Regions from separate parts of the Natronincola ferrireducens genome, predicted to be linked through region 2. Evidence: riboswitches for the same ligand, from Rfam matches in the RefSeq annotation. Region 2 holds a riboswitch; the other holds the start of a gene.
The links. Region 2 has a riboswitch for glycine ahead of BLS22_RS10035 (ACT domain-containing protein). Riboswitches for the same ligand answer to the same signal wherever they lie in the genome.
Positions count from the first base shown of each region.

Region 1 (6,223 bases), on a different contig from region 2:
CTTTTATCTAACAGTATTTCTAAAGCCCTACTAATCTCTAGGGAGAATTTCATCACCTCATCTGTTGTTACAGCGTTAATAAAGTTGTGCTGTGCCTTCATAATTCCATTAATCATCTCTTTCTCAAGGCTATCACCAGTGGAAATTGTCTCTACATAGTCCAGTATTAAATCAGCCCTGATTTTTAGTTGTAAATAAATCAATTGTAAATAAATCCTTTTCCAGCTGTTCTCTACCTCTGTTCTTTTGTTGAGAATTTTGTTATAAAAGTATAAAAGCCAGCCAGTAGTTACAATGATGCTAATAAACAGTAGACCTATAATGGCTTGGTACATAGTCTAACCACCTTGTTTTATAGCTTTTTTCTCCTTTTAAAAAATTAGGACTGTTATTTATCATTAGGAATTTTTTAAAAGGATGTATAACAAAATTTTAGTGTTTCATAATTCCTTCATAATTTTTACCCCCCCTCTTATAACAAATATAATTTTAGATTTCCTCACTATTATAGCTCTATAACATAGATTTAAAATCACACAAAAGGGGTAGTTTTTATAAAAAAAGATCCTACCCAAAAAGGGTAGGTGTCTATTATCTTCAAAAAATCAAAAGCCCAAAGGCTTGCACCTTCAGGCATTTAAGCGAATGTCTTTTCTTCTTCAGAAAAAATTTTAATCAATTCCATTTTACTGTTAATACTTAGTTTTTGATATATATTTTTCACATGATATTTCATTGTGTTTTCACTTATACAAAGATTTTCTGCTATACCCTTATAGGTGTATCCCTTAAGTAACAACTCTATGATCTCTGTTTCCCTATCAGTAAGTTGCTTTTTTTCTCTAAAGGATGCCATGGCTATCTGTTGCTGATTTTCCTTCATGTTTGCAAACTTAAAAAGAAATACATGACTTTTGAGAAATCGTGTAAGTTGCATATGTAATATAGGTAGTAGTGTGATGATGACAAAAACAATGGTTAAGGCAACAAGAGTAGCTTTATAATAAAGCCCTTCATAATACATCAAATTGTTTCCCACAATACCTCCAATAGTAATTCCCAGTACATTCATGGATAAACCAATTCCTAATACCTGTACAGGGTTCTGACTATAGTCAAAAAATTCTCCTAAGATACTCCACCAAAACAAGTCAAATACACCAAAAGCAGCCAACATAAGGGTGTTGATAATAAAATAGCTTGTGATGGACCTATCCAGCCACATAAACGAGACATAGGAAAGTCCTATCATGGCAAGGGCAATGTATAGTATATAACCTCGGTTGACTTGATCTTTTGCATTTCTAAGGAAGAATAGCGCTACAATATATGGTATTGCCCAGTAATAGCTGGTCAGCAGTTGGTGATGAGCAAAGGCAGGAATCACCACTCTGTACATCAATCCTGAGTTAATTGTAATAACTAAAATAAATAAACATAAGGTCACTAGAGGTCTTAAGCTATTGGGTATCTTCTCCGAAGTTTTTTCTAAATTTATTTTACTACAAGAGATTTCTTCAGAAAAGTCTTCTAATCTAAAGGTTAGAAGGGTCCCACCCATAAGAATTAGCATAGCTATGACAAGACCAATAAATGCTGAAATATTTACTGCAATTCCATTAATAAAAATCATCAATATGTTGGAGAAAATTAAAACATCTGCCGCTGTTTTAAATCGTTCCTGACTTTGGGAATATACCTTAAAGTAGAAACCCCAACTGGCTACAAATATACCGGCAAAAAATGATATAGCACCAAGGGATATATACCATAATATTGAAACAGGTAAAAAGAAAATTAAGCTTCCTAATAGACATACTATGGCGGAGGTAATCATAGCCAGTTTTGCTGCAACTTGTTTTTTGATGAAAAGCCCGGTGATACTCAGGCCTACAAAGTGAGTCATCATGGCTATGGTATTATGTAATGCTCCGTCTTTATCTGCATTTTCCATAAGGCTGTAGAGAATCTGCCCCTCAAAGGGTAGAGACAATAACCATCCTGCAAATAAAGAAAAGCTTATGATAGATAGCTTTCGCTGATCTTTTTCCAGCTTTTCTAATAATGTACTCATAATAGTCCCCCAAAATCTATAGATAAATCATAAAATATCGTACTTCATTCTTATTTTAAATATTATTCATAAGAAACAAAATCAAGGATATATAACTAACTTTCTAGCTATATTTTATAGTACTCTTCTTTTGTTGTCTAGTACTTAAAACCTATATATTTAGGGGTTCTCTTTACAAATTAAGAGGAAACTTAATTCAAAAGGAGTCTTTCCTATCATTAAATCAAATCTCATATTACTTCATGTGCTGTTTAAGCCCTTGCTTTGATAGTGTATTGATATTTACACGCAAAATGATTTTTACTTACAGCTTCATCCCTATTATCATCATTCTATCACTATAACAGCACCGCTTTCATTATCTATCCAGTTATAAAGGAATTCTGCATGACTGGTGAAATTCCGAACACACATATTGGAGCGAGGGAATGTACCGATGGTGTGTAGATATTCTATCGTCCCAGGATCAACCTTCTCTCCATCCTCTTCCTCATATGCCACTGGAACCCCGTGGATGTAGGCTCCCCCTGTAAATCGTATAGCAAAGGGTGCATAACCTGTAATATCCTGTGTACCACTTTTCAAGTATTCAAAGCGTTCTCTTTTTTGAATAGCCTTGTAGCTCCCTAAAGTAGTCTCAAAGGAGAAATCTCCTGCAATACCAGTAGTAGCCAGGGTATAGGAGACGAGGTTAAGACCGTTTTCATCAAGCTCAAAGGAAGCTTGGTTTTGGTGATTTCTGTCTACTACAACCACATGGTTTAACTGACTTAATGTGACATTTGGATCAATGTACTGCTTAGGTACGTAAAAATCTCCCTCAAAAGTCGGAACGTTGACATGATAAAAATCATCGGTTTCATCTAATATCCGTACCAATATACCATCGGGTATATATCGAAAATTACTATTTGTATCTGCCTCTTCATATGCAGGGGCACTGTGGTAAAACCGATAGCCATACTCATCTACTGCCACATCCCCCTTTTGAGGAGGTGCACCATTTTGAAATTTATAGTTACTGATAAAGTGTAACTCCCCATCGGCCAATTGTTGCCTTAGTTGATTTACAGCATCCTGCATCCTTTCAAAACGAAAATTCCTAGGGGTACCTACTGTTGCATGGAGATAACCCTCTTTTATTTCATTATTATCTTTAAGTGCTACCCTATACCATATGGCGGAATCCTCCAACGCCTCACCTTCAACCCTCTGGAGTAATGACACCTTATCCAGGTTCGCCACCTGAGTAACAACAGTGGCATCTGGAATTGGATTTTCTCGGATTTTAGCACCCTCCTCTGCTGTTATAAGAAAATAGTCAAAGGCCATATCATACTCAAAATACTGTACTGCATCATTGATTCCTTCAGGAAGAATAGTGTTATATTCCTCTAATACAGTATTCATGTTTTTGGAGCCGATATTGTTTAATAGCTTCATTTTCTGTTGCTGACTAAGGTAAGATACTCTGTTTTCTTCCTTACCCTGTGTGATTTGGGTAATCCTCAAGTCATCTTCAATGTTGAAACCATTTATATTCTCCTCCACAGCTTCCCTGTCGGATTTGGCTAGTTTGTCCTCCTTGGGTTCCTCTGCTGAGGAACCTGGTTGCTGTCCTTGAGGGGGTTCCCCATCAGGGGGAACATTTCTTCGTTGTCCACAGCTTGACATTGTAATCATTATTGCCAGCATTAATATTAGAATAATTTTTCTATACATAAACATCCCCAATCTAAGTTTTATTATTTACTTTACTATATATTTTGTTCAAATAATTTCACTATTATGTACTTTCCACATTATAGGTTATAGTTTAAATCCCTTTTAAAGTTAAGCTTGATTTCTAATAGGGATTCATGTTAAAATTATGATTATTCATAAAACACAATTTTATAAATATCGGATGAAGATAATGGAATATATAGGATTTTATATAGACCGTTATTGGACGAACCTCTGGAGAGACTCAAACGAGCACCGAAGGGGAAAGCCTGATTTTCAGGTGAAACTCTCAGGTAAAAGGACAGGGGATTTATCATGTAGTCATAATACTATTGCTGTTGACGTTTTTTTGTTAACAGGCTAATTTTGCTACTTGAAAAATCTTGATTTCCAGAGACTAAGTTTATTCTTTAGTCTCTTTTCTTTTTTTGAATGTCTCCAAATATCTATTATTCTTAAGGGGAGAGGTGAGGAATCAAAGGATCTATTAGTATGACTACAATGCTACATTATATTTGAAATTTATTTGAGATTATCAGACAAAATAATTATTACGGAGGTTATCACATGAACTTAATAACAATCATATCTAAAATCAACAGTATTTTATGGGGTCCTATTATGTTGTTCTTCTTATTGGGTACAGGTCTTCTATTTACCCTTAAGCTACGTTTTATACAAATTAGAAAATTTAAGTATATCTGGAGGGAAACCTTCGGAGGCATCTTTAAGAAAATAGATAAAGCAGATGAAGATGGAATGTCCTCATTCCAAGCCCTAACCACAGCCATCGCCGCCCAAGTGGGTACTGGAAACCTAGCAGGGGTTGCCACAGCCATTGCTGCAGGAGGACCCGGTGCTATTTTCTGGATGTGGATAAGTGGCTTCTTAGGAATGGGAACTATCTTTGCAGAAGCAGTACTAGCTCAATTGCATACAGAAAGGGTGGATGGAGAAATAACAGGTGGTCCAGCCTACTATATTAAAAAGGGACTAGGAAGTAAATTTCTAGCAGGATTTTTTGCTGTTGCTATTGTATTAGCCTTAGGATTTATGGGGAATATGGTTCAATCCAACTCTATTTCTGAAGCAGTCCATGTTGCTTTTAATATTCCTAAAGTAGTTACTGGGATTGTTGTAGCAGGTTTAGTAGGTCTAATTGTCATTGGAGGAATTAGTAGAATTGCCTCCTTTACAGAAAAGATTGTACCTATAATGGCGGGATTATATGTTTTAGGTAGCTTGGTAATTGTTTTCATTAATTACAATCAAATTTTACCTGCCTTTAAAATGATTATTTATGGTGCCTTCAATCCTATGGCTGCCACTGGTGGAATCATTGGTGCCTCTGTAAAGGAAGCCTTCCGTTATGGTATCGCTAGGGGTCTTTTCTCCAACGAGGCGGGGATGGGTTCTACTCCCCATGCCCATGCTGTAGCAAAGGTTAAGCATCCGGCTCAACAGGGATTAGTTGCTATCATGGGTGTAGTGATTGATACAGGAATTGTATGTACATTAACTGCTCTAGTTATTTTGACAACAGGTGCCTTTTCCTCAGGTCTTATAGGGGCACAATTAACTCAAGAAGGCTTTATTAGGGGCTTTGGTGGATTTGGAAGTACCTTTGTAGCCATATGTTTATTCTTCTTTGCCTTGTCTACTATTATAGGTTGGTATTACTTTGGAGAATCAAATATTAAATTTCTTTTTGGTAAAAAAGGAATTAAATTTTATAGAATTCTAGTACTATTATTTATTATTATGGGTACTGCAATGCGGGTGGAAATCGTATGGGAACTGGCTGATACCTTCAATGGTTTAATGGTTATTCCTAACTTAATAGCTTTGTTAGGACTGTTCTCCTTTGTAGTCAATACCACTAAGGACTACGAGGAAAACTTCAACCATAATGACATTTCTGAACATCAGCATAACTAATTAGTTAATTATTGTTTTGTTTAATTCTTTTTCAAAACCTCAAGCCCATCTATTTAGGTAATTTAGGAAAAATTTAATTTTTTTAGATAAAAGTAACTTGTATTTCTTTAATGGCTATGATAAAATACAAAATAACATTTACTAGGGGGACCTTGTTATGATAATCATAATCGATAAAACAAATACAAATACAAATTATTATTACTATTATAGATAGGGTTTGCTGAAATGAAAAAAATCATAGATGCAAACCAGCCAAGTATTTTAATATACGGTTTGCGTCTATGATGGTAATATTAGTAATGCACAAAACCACGTAGACTGTCGCTACGTGGTTTTATTTTTAATAAGAAGCTTTTAAACCAGGTAGATACACATTCTGCGTGGTTTTTTGTTTTTATTAAATAAATTTTAAAAATAAAAGAAGGTTGAGGAGATGAAGATGAAAGAAAAGAAGGCAATAAAGGTTTGGCAAGCATTTTTACC
Region 1 covers NZ_FNFP01000001.1:835,196-841,418, reverse strand. Annotated here, with positions in the region: gene BLS22_RS03810 (LemA family protein) at 1-335, opposite strand, end outside; gene BLS22_RS03805 (response regulator transcription factor) at 638-2,074, opposite strand; gene BLS22_RS03800 (L,D-transpeptidase family protein) at 2,402-3,796, opposite strand; glycine riboswitch at 4,024-4,114, shown strand; gene BLS22_RS03795 (alanine/glycine:cation symporter family protein) at 4,367-5,737, shown strand; gene nhaC (Na+/H+ antiporter NhaC) at 6,174-6,223, shown strand, end outside.
Region 1: another riboswitch for glycine. It lies ahead of BLS22_RS03795 (alanine/glycine:cation symporter family protein); the one in region 2 lies ahead of BLS22_RS10035 (ACT domain-containing protein).

Region 2 (6,223 bases):
TTGGCCTCCACAAATCCTTCTAATACTTCTAAGGAATTGGGATTAATTTGATCTAAGAAGGTTTTGTTTTCATCTTCAGTGTTATTATCATCTAAAATCAAAGGCTCATATAATCGAAACTCGGCTGGGATGGCATTTTTTGCGTCTACCCAATGGAGGGTTCCCTTTACCTTTCTACCTGTAAAACCTGTTCCACTTTTGGTTTCAGGATCATAGGTACAGTGCAGCTCTATAATTTTCCCGTTTTCATCTTTAATCACTTCATTGCACTTAATAAAGTAGGCGTGCTTTAGACGAACTTCATTCCCTGGGAATAATCTAAAATATTTTTTTGGAGGATTTTCCATAAAATCCTCTTCTTCTATATAAATTTCTTTAGAGAAGGGAATTTGTCGAGTTCCCATCGATGGATCATCAGGGTTGTTTTCTCCCTCCAGCATTTCTACTTGATCCTCTGGATAGTTGGTGATAACTACTTTTAATGGTTTCAAAATCGCCATAGTTCTAGGTGACTTAGCATTTAAGTCCTCACGAATGAAGTGCTCCAGCATTTGAGCATCTACAACACTGTGGTTTTTTGCAACACCAATCTCTCTGCAAAAATTTCTAATCGCCTCTGGGGTACACCCTCTTCTTCTTAAACCTGCAATAGTAGGCATTCTAGGATCGTCCCAACCGTCTGTAACATTTTCATCCACCAGTTGCTTTAGCTTTCTCTTGCTCATGACGGTATTGGTTACATTTAATCTTGCAAATTCAATTTGTTGAGGTTGACTTTCCATTTCACATTCTTGAATAACCCAATCATACAAGGGGCGATGATCTTCAAATTCTAGAGTGCAGATGGAATGTGTGATACCTTCAATAGCATCCTCCAGGGGATGGGCATAGTCATACATTGGGTAGATACACCATTTGTCTCCTGTATTGTGATGGCTCTCATGTAGAATCCGATAAATCACAGGGTCCCGCATATTTAAGTTGGGAGAAGCCATATCAATTTTAGCCCTCAGTACCTTTTCTCCATCCTTAAATTCCCCACGGCCCATAGCTTCAAACAAAGCTAAATTCTCTTCCACAGTTCTATTGCGATAGGGACTTTCTTTTCCTGGCTTTGTTAAGGTTCCTCTATAGTGACGAATTTCTTCGGGGGATAAGTCACAAACATAGGCCTTTCCTTTTCTAATTAATAAAACTGCTCGATTATACATTTCTTCAAAATAATCTGAGGCAAAATATAAATTATCCCACTGAAAACCTAACCACTGTACATCCTCTTTAATGGATTCAACATATTCTGTGTCTTCTTTCGTTGGGTTTGTATCATCAAATCGAAGGTTGGTTTTTCCGTTAAATTCATCCGCCAGTTCAAAATTCAATACAATGGATTTAGCATGTCCAATATGTAGATACCCGTTGGGCTCTGGCGGAAAACGGGTAATAATTTCTTTATGCTTTCCTGATTCTAAATCTTGTATAACAATATTTTTAATAAAATTTGAAGTGCTAGGCTTGTTTTCCATTTTGTTCCCCTTCCTTATAGTCTTGTTATCTATTATCCCTTTATTGAAATAAATATATCATAAAACTCATTTTTTTTCTATGCTCCCTAGGTAAAATCCCTCAAACGAGCCTAGATATTTGGCTAAGCTTCATTTGTTTAAAAAACATTTCCAATCTTAGTATATTTCCTTTTAAACCCTGTAAAATATGATTATATCATATTTTAAAAGATTAGGAGGATGTAAAAATGGACATTCAACATATAAACCCTCAATCCTATTGGCTTTCCTCTAGGGAAAAACCAAGCTACTCCCCATTGCAGGAGGATATCACAGTAGACGTTGCCATTGTCGGTGGGGGAATGGTAGGAATTACTACTGGATTTTTTTTAAAACAAGAGGGCTTGAAGATAGCTATATTAGAAGCAGACGGTATTCTACAGGGAACTACGGGACATACCACTGCTAAAATCACCTCTCAGCACAGTTTAATTTATGACAAGATAAAAAGACAGTTGGGTCAGGAAAAAGCTCAACAATATGCTTCTGCCAATGAAGCTGCTATACAAATCATGGGGGAATTAATCCAAGACAAAAATATTGATTGTGACTTTAGTTGGCAATCAGCCTATATCTATACGCAATCCCATGATTATGTACAACAAATTATTGATGAGACAAAAACTGCAGCCTCCTTAGGAATAAAGGCAGAATATGTAGAAGAAATACCCCTGCCTTTTCCAGTCAAGGCTGCTGTCCGATTTGATGGTCAAGCTCAATTTCACCCCCGTAAGTATCTACTTGCTCTGGCAAAGGAGATTCCTGGAGATGGCTGTCATATCTTTGAAAATACAAAGGTCTTGGATATTCAACAGGATAATTGTCCTATTGTGATTACAGCAGGAGGTAGAAAAGTAACCGCCTCTAAAGTCATTGTGGCATCCCATTATCCATTTTATGATAAGCCTGGTTTATATTTTTCTAGGGTTTATCCTAATAGATCCTATGTTCTAGGGGTAAAAATGAAAGAGAAGTTTCCTGGGGGAATGTATATTAACGCTGAACAGCCCACCCGCTCCCTTCGGGCCCAAAGGTTGGAGGATAGTGAACTAATTTTAGTAGGAGGAGAACATCACAAAACAGGACATGGTAAAAGCACTCTAGAACATTATAGAAATTTAGCAAAGTTTGCCCATGAAACCTTTCCAGTGGAGGATATACTTTATCGCTGGTCTGCCCAGGATGGTTATACGATGGATGGTATCCCCTATATCGGTCAGTTATCCTCATCTACACCTAATATTTATGTAGCTACTGGTTTTGGTAAATGGGGAATGACTACTAGTACTGTAGCCGCTATAATCTTCAGAGATCTCATTTTAAAGAAGGATAATCCATGGAACTCCCTTTATAATCCTTCTCGGTTCACGCCAACAGCCTCTGTCCCCAGCTTTGTAAAGGAAAATGCTGATGTTGCTATGAATTTTATTGGTGGCAAAATCTTTACCCCTTCCTTCGAGGGGAAATTGAAAAACAATGAAGGTAAAGTGATAGAAGTAGAAGGACACCGGGTAGGTGCCTATCGTGATGAAAAGGGTCAGCTACACCTAGTAGATACCACCTGTACCCATCTAGGCTGTGAGGTTAATTGGAATGATGCTGAAAAAACTTGGGACTGTCCTTGTCATGGTTCTAGATTTTCCATTGAAGGTGATATTGTGGAAGGACCTGCCTTAAAGCCTTTAAAAAAACTTCATTGATTTTACTATAATTTATTTTATATTCTTTTAATTCTTTTGAAAATTTTTAAAATTTTTTATTGATTTCTGATAAGTATTCATGTTAAAATGATGATTATTCATAAAACACAATTCCATAAAAATCGAATGAAGATAGTGGAATACATTCTATTGTAAACCGTTATTGGACGAGCCTCTGGAGAGACTCAAAGGAGCACCGAAGGGGAAAGCCTGGTTTCAGGTGAAACTCTCAGGTAAAAGGACAGGGGATTTCTCATATAGTTATAATTCTATTGTTATTAAGGATTTTTTATTAATACGATAGTTTTTTCCTACTTGAAAAATCTTGATTTCCAGAGACTAAGTTTATTATTTAGTCTCTTTTCTTTTTTTGAATGTCTCCAGCTATATTATTCTTACAAGGGAGAGATGGACAATGAAAGCATTTATTAGTGTAATAGGTGATGACAAAATTGGCATTATTCATGGTGTGACTACGATATTGAAAAAGAATAGGGTAAATGTTTTAGACATTAATCAAACCCTACTACAGGATTATTTTGCTATGGTGATGCTTGTAGATCTTAAGGAGCTAACGACAGACTTTAAACAGCTAAAGGAAGAGCTTGTCATGGCTGGTAAAGAAATAGGGGTTTCCATAAAAATTCAACATGAAGATCTATTTAATACGATGCACAGTATCTAATAACGTTAGGAGATGATGACAATGATCAACTTTCAAAATATCATGGAAACCATAAGCATGATTGAAAAAGAAAAACTAGATATAAGAACCATTACTATGGGAATTTCGCTTTTAGACTGCTGTGATTCCTCTGGAAAAAATGCTAGAAAAAAGATTTATGATAAAATCACAAGATTAGCCGAAAATTTGGTAAAGGTTGGGGAAGAAATTGAAACAGAATATGGTATTCCCATTATCAACAAAAGAATTTCTGTCACCCCCATAGCCCTTATAGCCCAAGCCAGTGAAGATAAAAGCTATGTAGAATTTGCTAAAACCTTAGATAAAGCTGCATCCACTGTAGGCATTAACTTTATTGGGGGATTCTCTGCTTTGGTTCAGAAGGGTTATTCTAAAGGTGACAAAATCCTCATAAGCTCTATCCCAGAAGCCTTAGCTACAACTGAAAAAGTCTGCTCTTCCATTAATGTTGCTTGTACAAAATCTGGGATCAACATGGATGCTGTTAGGGATATGGGTAGGATTATTAAGGAAACTGCTTATCTTACAAGGGAACGGGATAGTATAGGCTGTGCTAAGTTAGTGGTCTTTGCCAATGCAGTTGAGGATAACCCCTTTATGGCAGGAGCCTTCCATGGGGTAGGAGAAGCTGAATCCATTATTAATGTCGGTATTAGTGGTCCTGGTGTAGTAAAATGTGCTCTTGAAAATATTAAAGGAGAAAGCTTTGATGTAATGGCAGAAACCATTAAAAAAACAGCCTTTAAAATAACACGAGCTGGTCAGCTGGTGGCTCATGAGGCCTCTTCTAGACTTGGGGTGCCTTTTGGTATCGTGGATTTATCCCTCGCTCCCACCCCTGCTATAGGGGATAGTGTAGCAAGGATTTTGGAGGAAATGGGTTTAGAAAGCTGTGGTTGCCATGGTACAACTGCTGCCTTGGCCCTATTGAATGACGCAGTAAAGAAAGGTGGTATTATGGCCTCTTCCCATGTAGGAGGGTTAAGTGGAGCCTTTATTCCCGTAAGTGAAGACGAGGGAATGATTGAAGCAGTGGAAAAGGGTTCATTAAGCTTAGATAAATTAGAGGCTATGACCTGTGTTTGCTCTGTAGGATTGGATATGGTGGCTATACCCGGGGATACTCCTGAGTCTACCATATCCGCCATCATTGCAGATGAAGCAGCTATTGGTGTCATCAACAATAAAACAACTGGCGTTAGGATTATACCTGTTTACGGAAAATCCTTAGGAGATTCAGCTGAATTTGGGGGACTACTGGGAATGGCCCCTCTTATGGCGGTTAGTAAATTTTCAAGTGCTGATTTTATCAGCCGTGGAGGAAGAATTCCTGCCCCTGTCCATAGCTTCAAAAACTAAATGAAAAGCAGCCATAGTAAGGTGTTTTCCTATGGCTGCCTACTTTTACCCTGTTATATCCAATACAACATGATCCTTCTTTAACTGTACTTTAATATGATTTCCTTCCCTCAATTCACCTCTAAGATAGGCTTCTGCGATTTCATCTTCAATATGTCTTTGAATCGTTCTTCTCAATGGCCTTGCTCCATACCTTTCATCATACCCCTTCTCCAAAATAAAGGCCTTAACCTCTTGGTCTACCTCCAGGGTCATATCCTTTTCTTCAACCTCTTCTATAACCTCCTGTAGCATTAGATCTATAATCTCCCAACGTTCTTCCCTAGTGAGGTTAGTAAACACAATGGTCTCATCTATCCTATTTAAAAACTCAGGACGAAAAGCTTCCTTTAAAGCTTCTTTCACCCGTTCCTCCATAGCATCATAGTTATTCCTGCCAAATCCCATACCGCTAGACTTCAACTGGGTTCCTATGTTGGAGGTCATAACAATTACAGCATTTTCAAAGTAAACGGTTCTTCCCTCACTGTCTGTAAGTCTTCCGTCCTCTAGAATTTGAAGTAATAGGTTAAAAACATCTGGATGGGCCTTCTCCATTTCATCCATTAGGATAACAGAATAGGGCTTCCGTCTTATTTTTTCTGTCAGCTGTCCCCCTTGATCATAGCCTATATATCCAGGAGGTGCTCCGATCAGTTTTGATGTCGTATGCTTTTCCATATATTCTGACATATCTAAACGAATCAAAGCTTCTTCACTTCCAAAAAGCTCATTGGCTAAAGCCTTAACTAATTCAGTTTTTCCAACTCCTGTGGGACCTACAAAGATAAAAGAAGATGGCTTTCGTTTTTTCTTAAAACCTGAACGATTTCGTCGTATGGCCTTAGCCAGAGCCT
Region 2 covers NZ_FNFP01000004.1:38,361-44,583, reverse strand. Annotated here, with positions in the region: gene BLS22_RS10045 (glutamine--tRNA ligase/YqeY domain fusion protein) at 1-1,523, opposite strand, end outside; gene BLS22_RS10040 (FAD-dependent oxidoreductase) at 1,751-3,262, shown strand; glycine riboswitch at 3,428-3,517, shown strand; gene BLS22_RS10035 (ACT domain-containing protein) at 3,678-3,947, shown strand; gene BLS22_RS10030 (PFL family protein) at 3,963-5,327, shown strand; gene BLS22_RS10025 (ATP-dependent Clp protease ATP-binding subunit) at 5,373-6,223, opposite strand, start outside.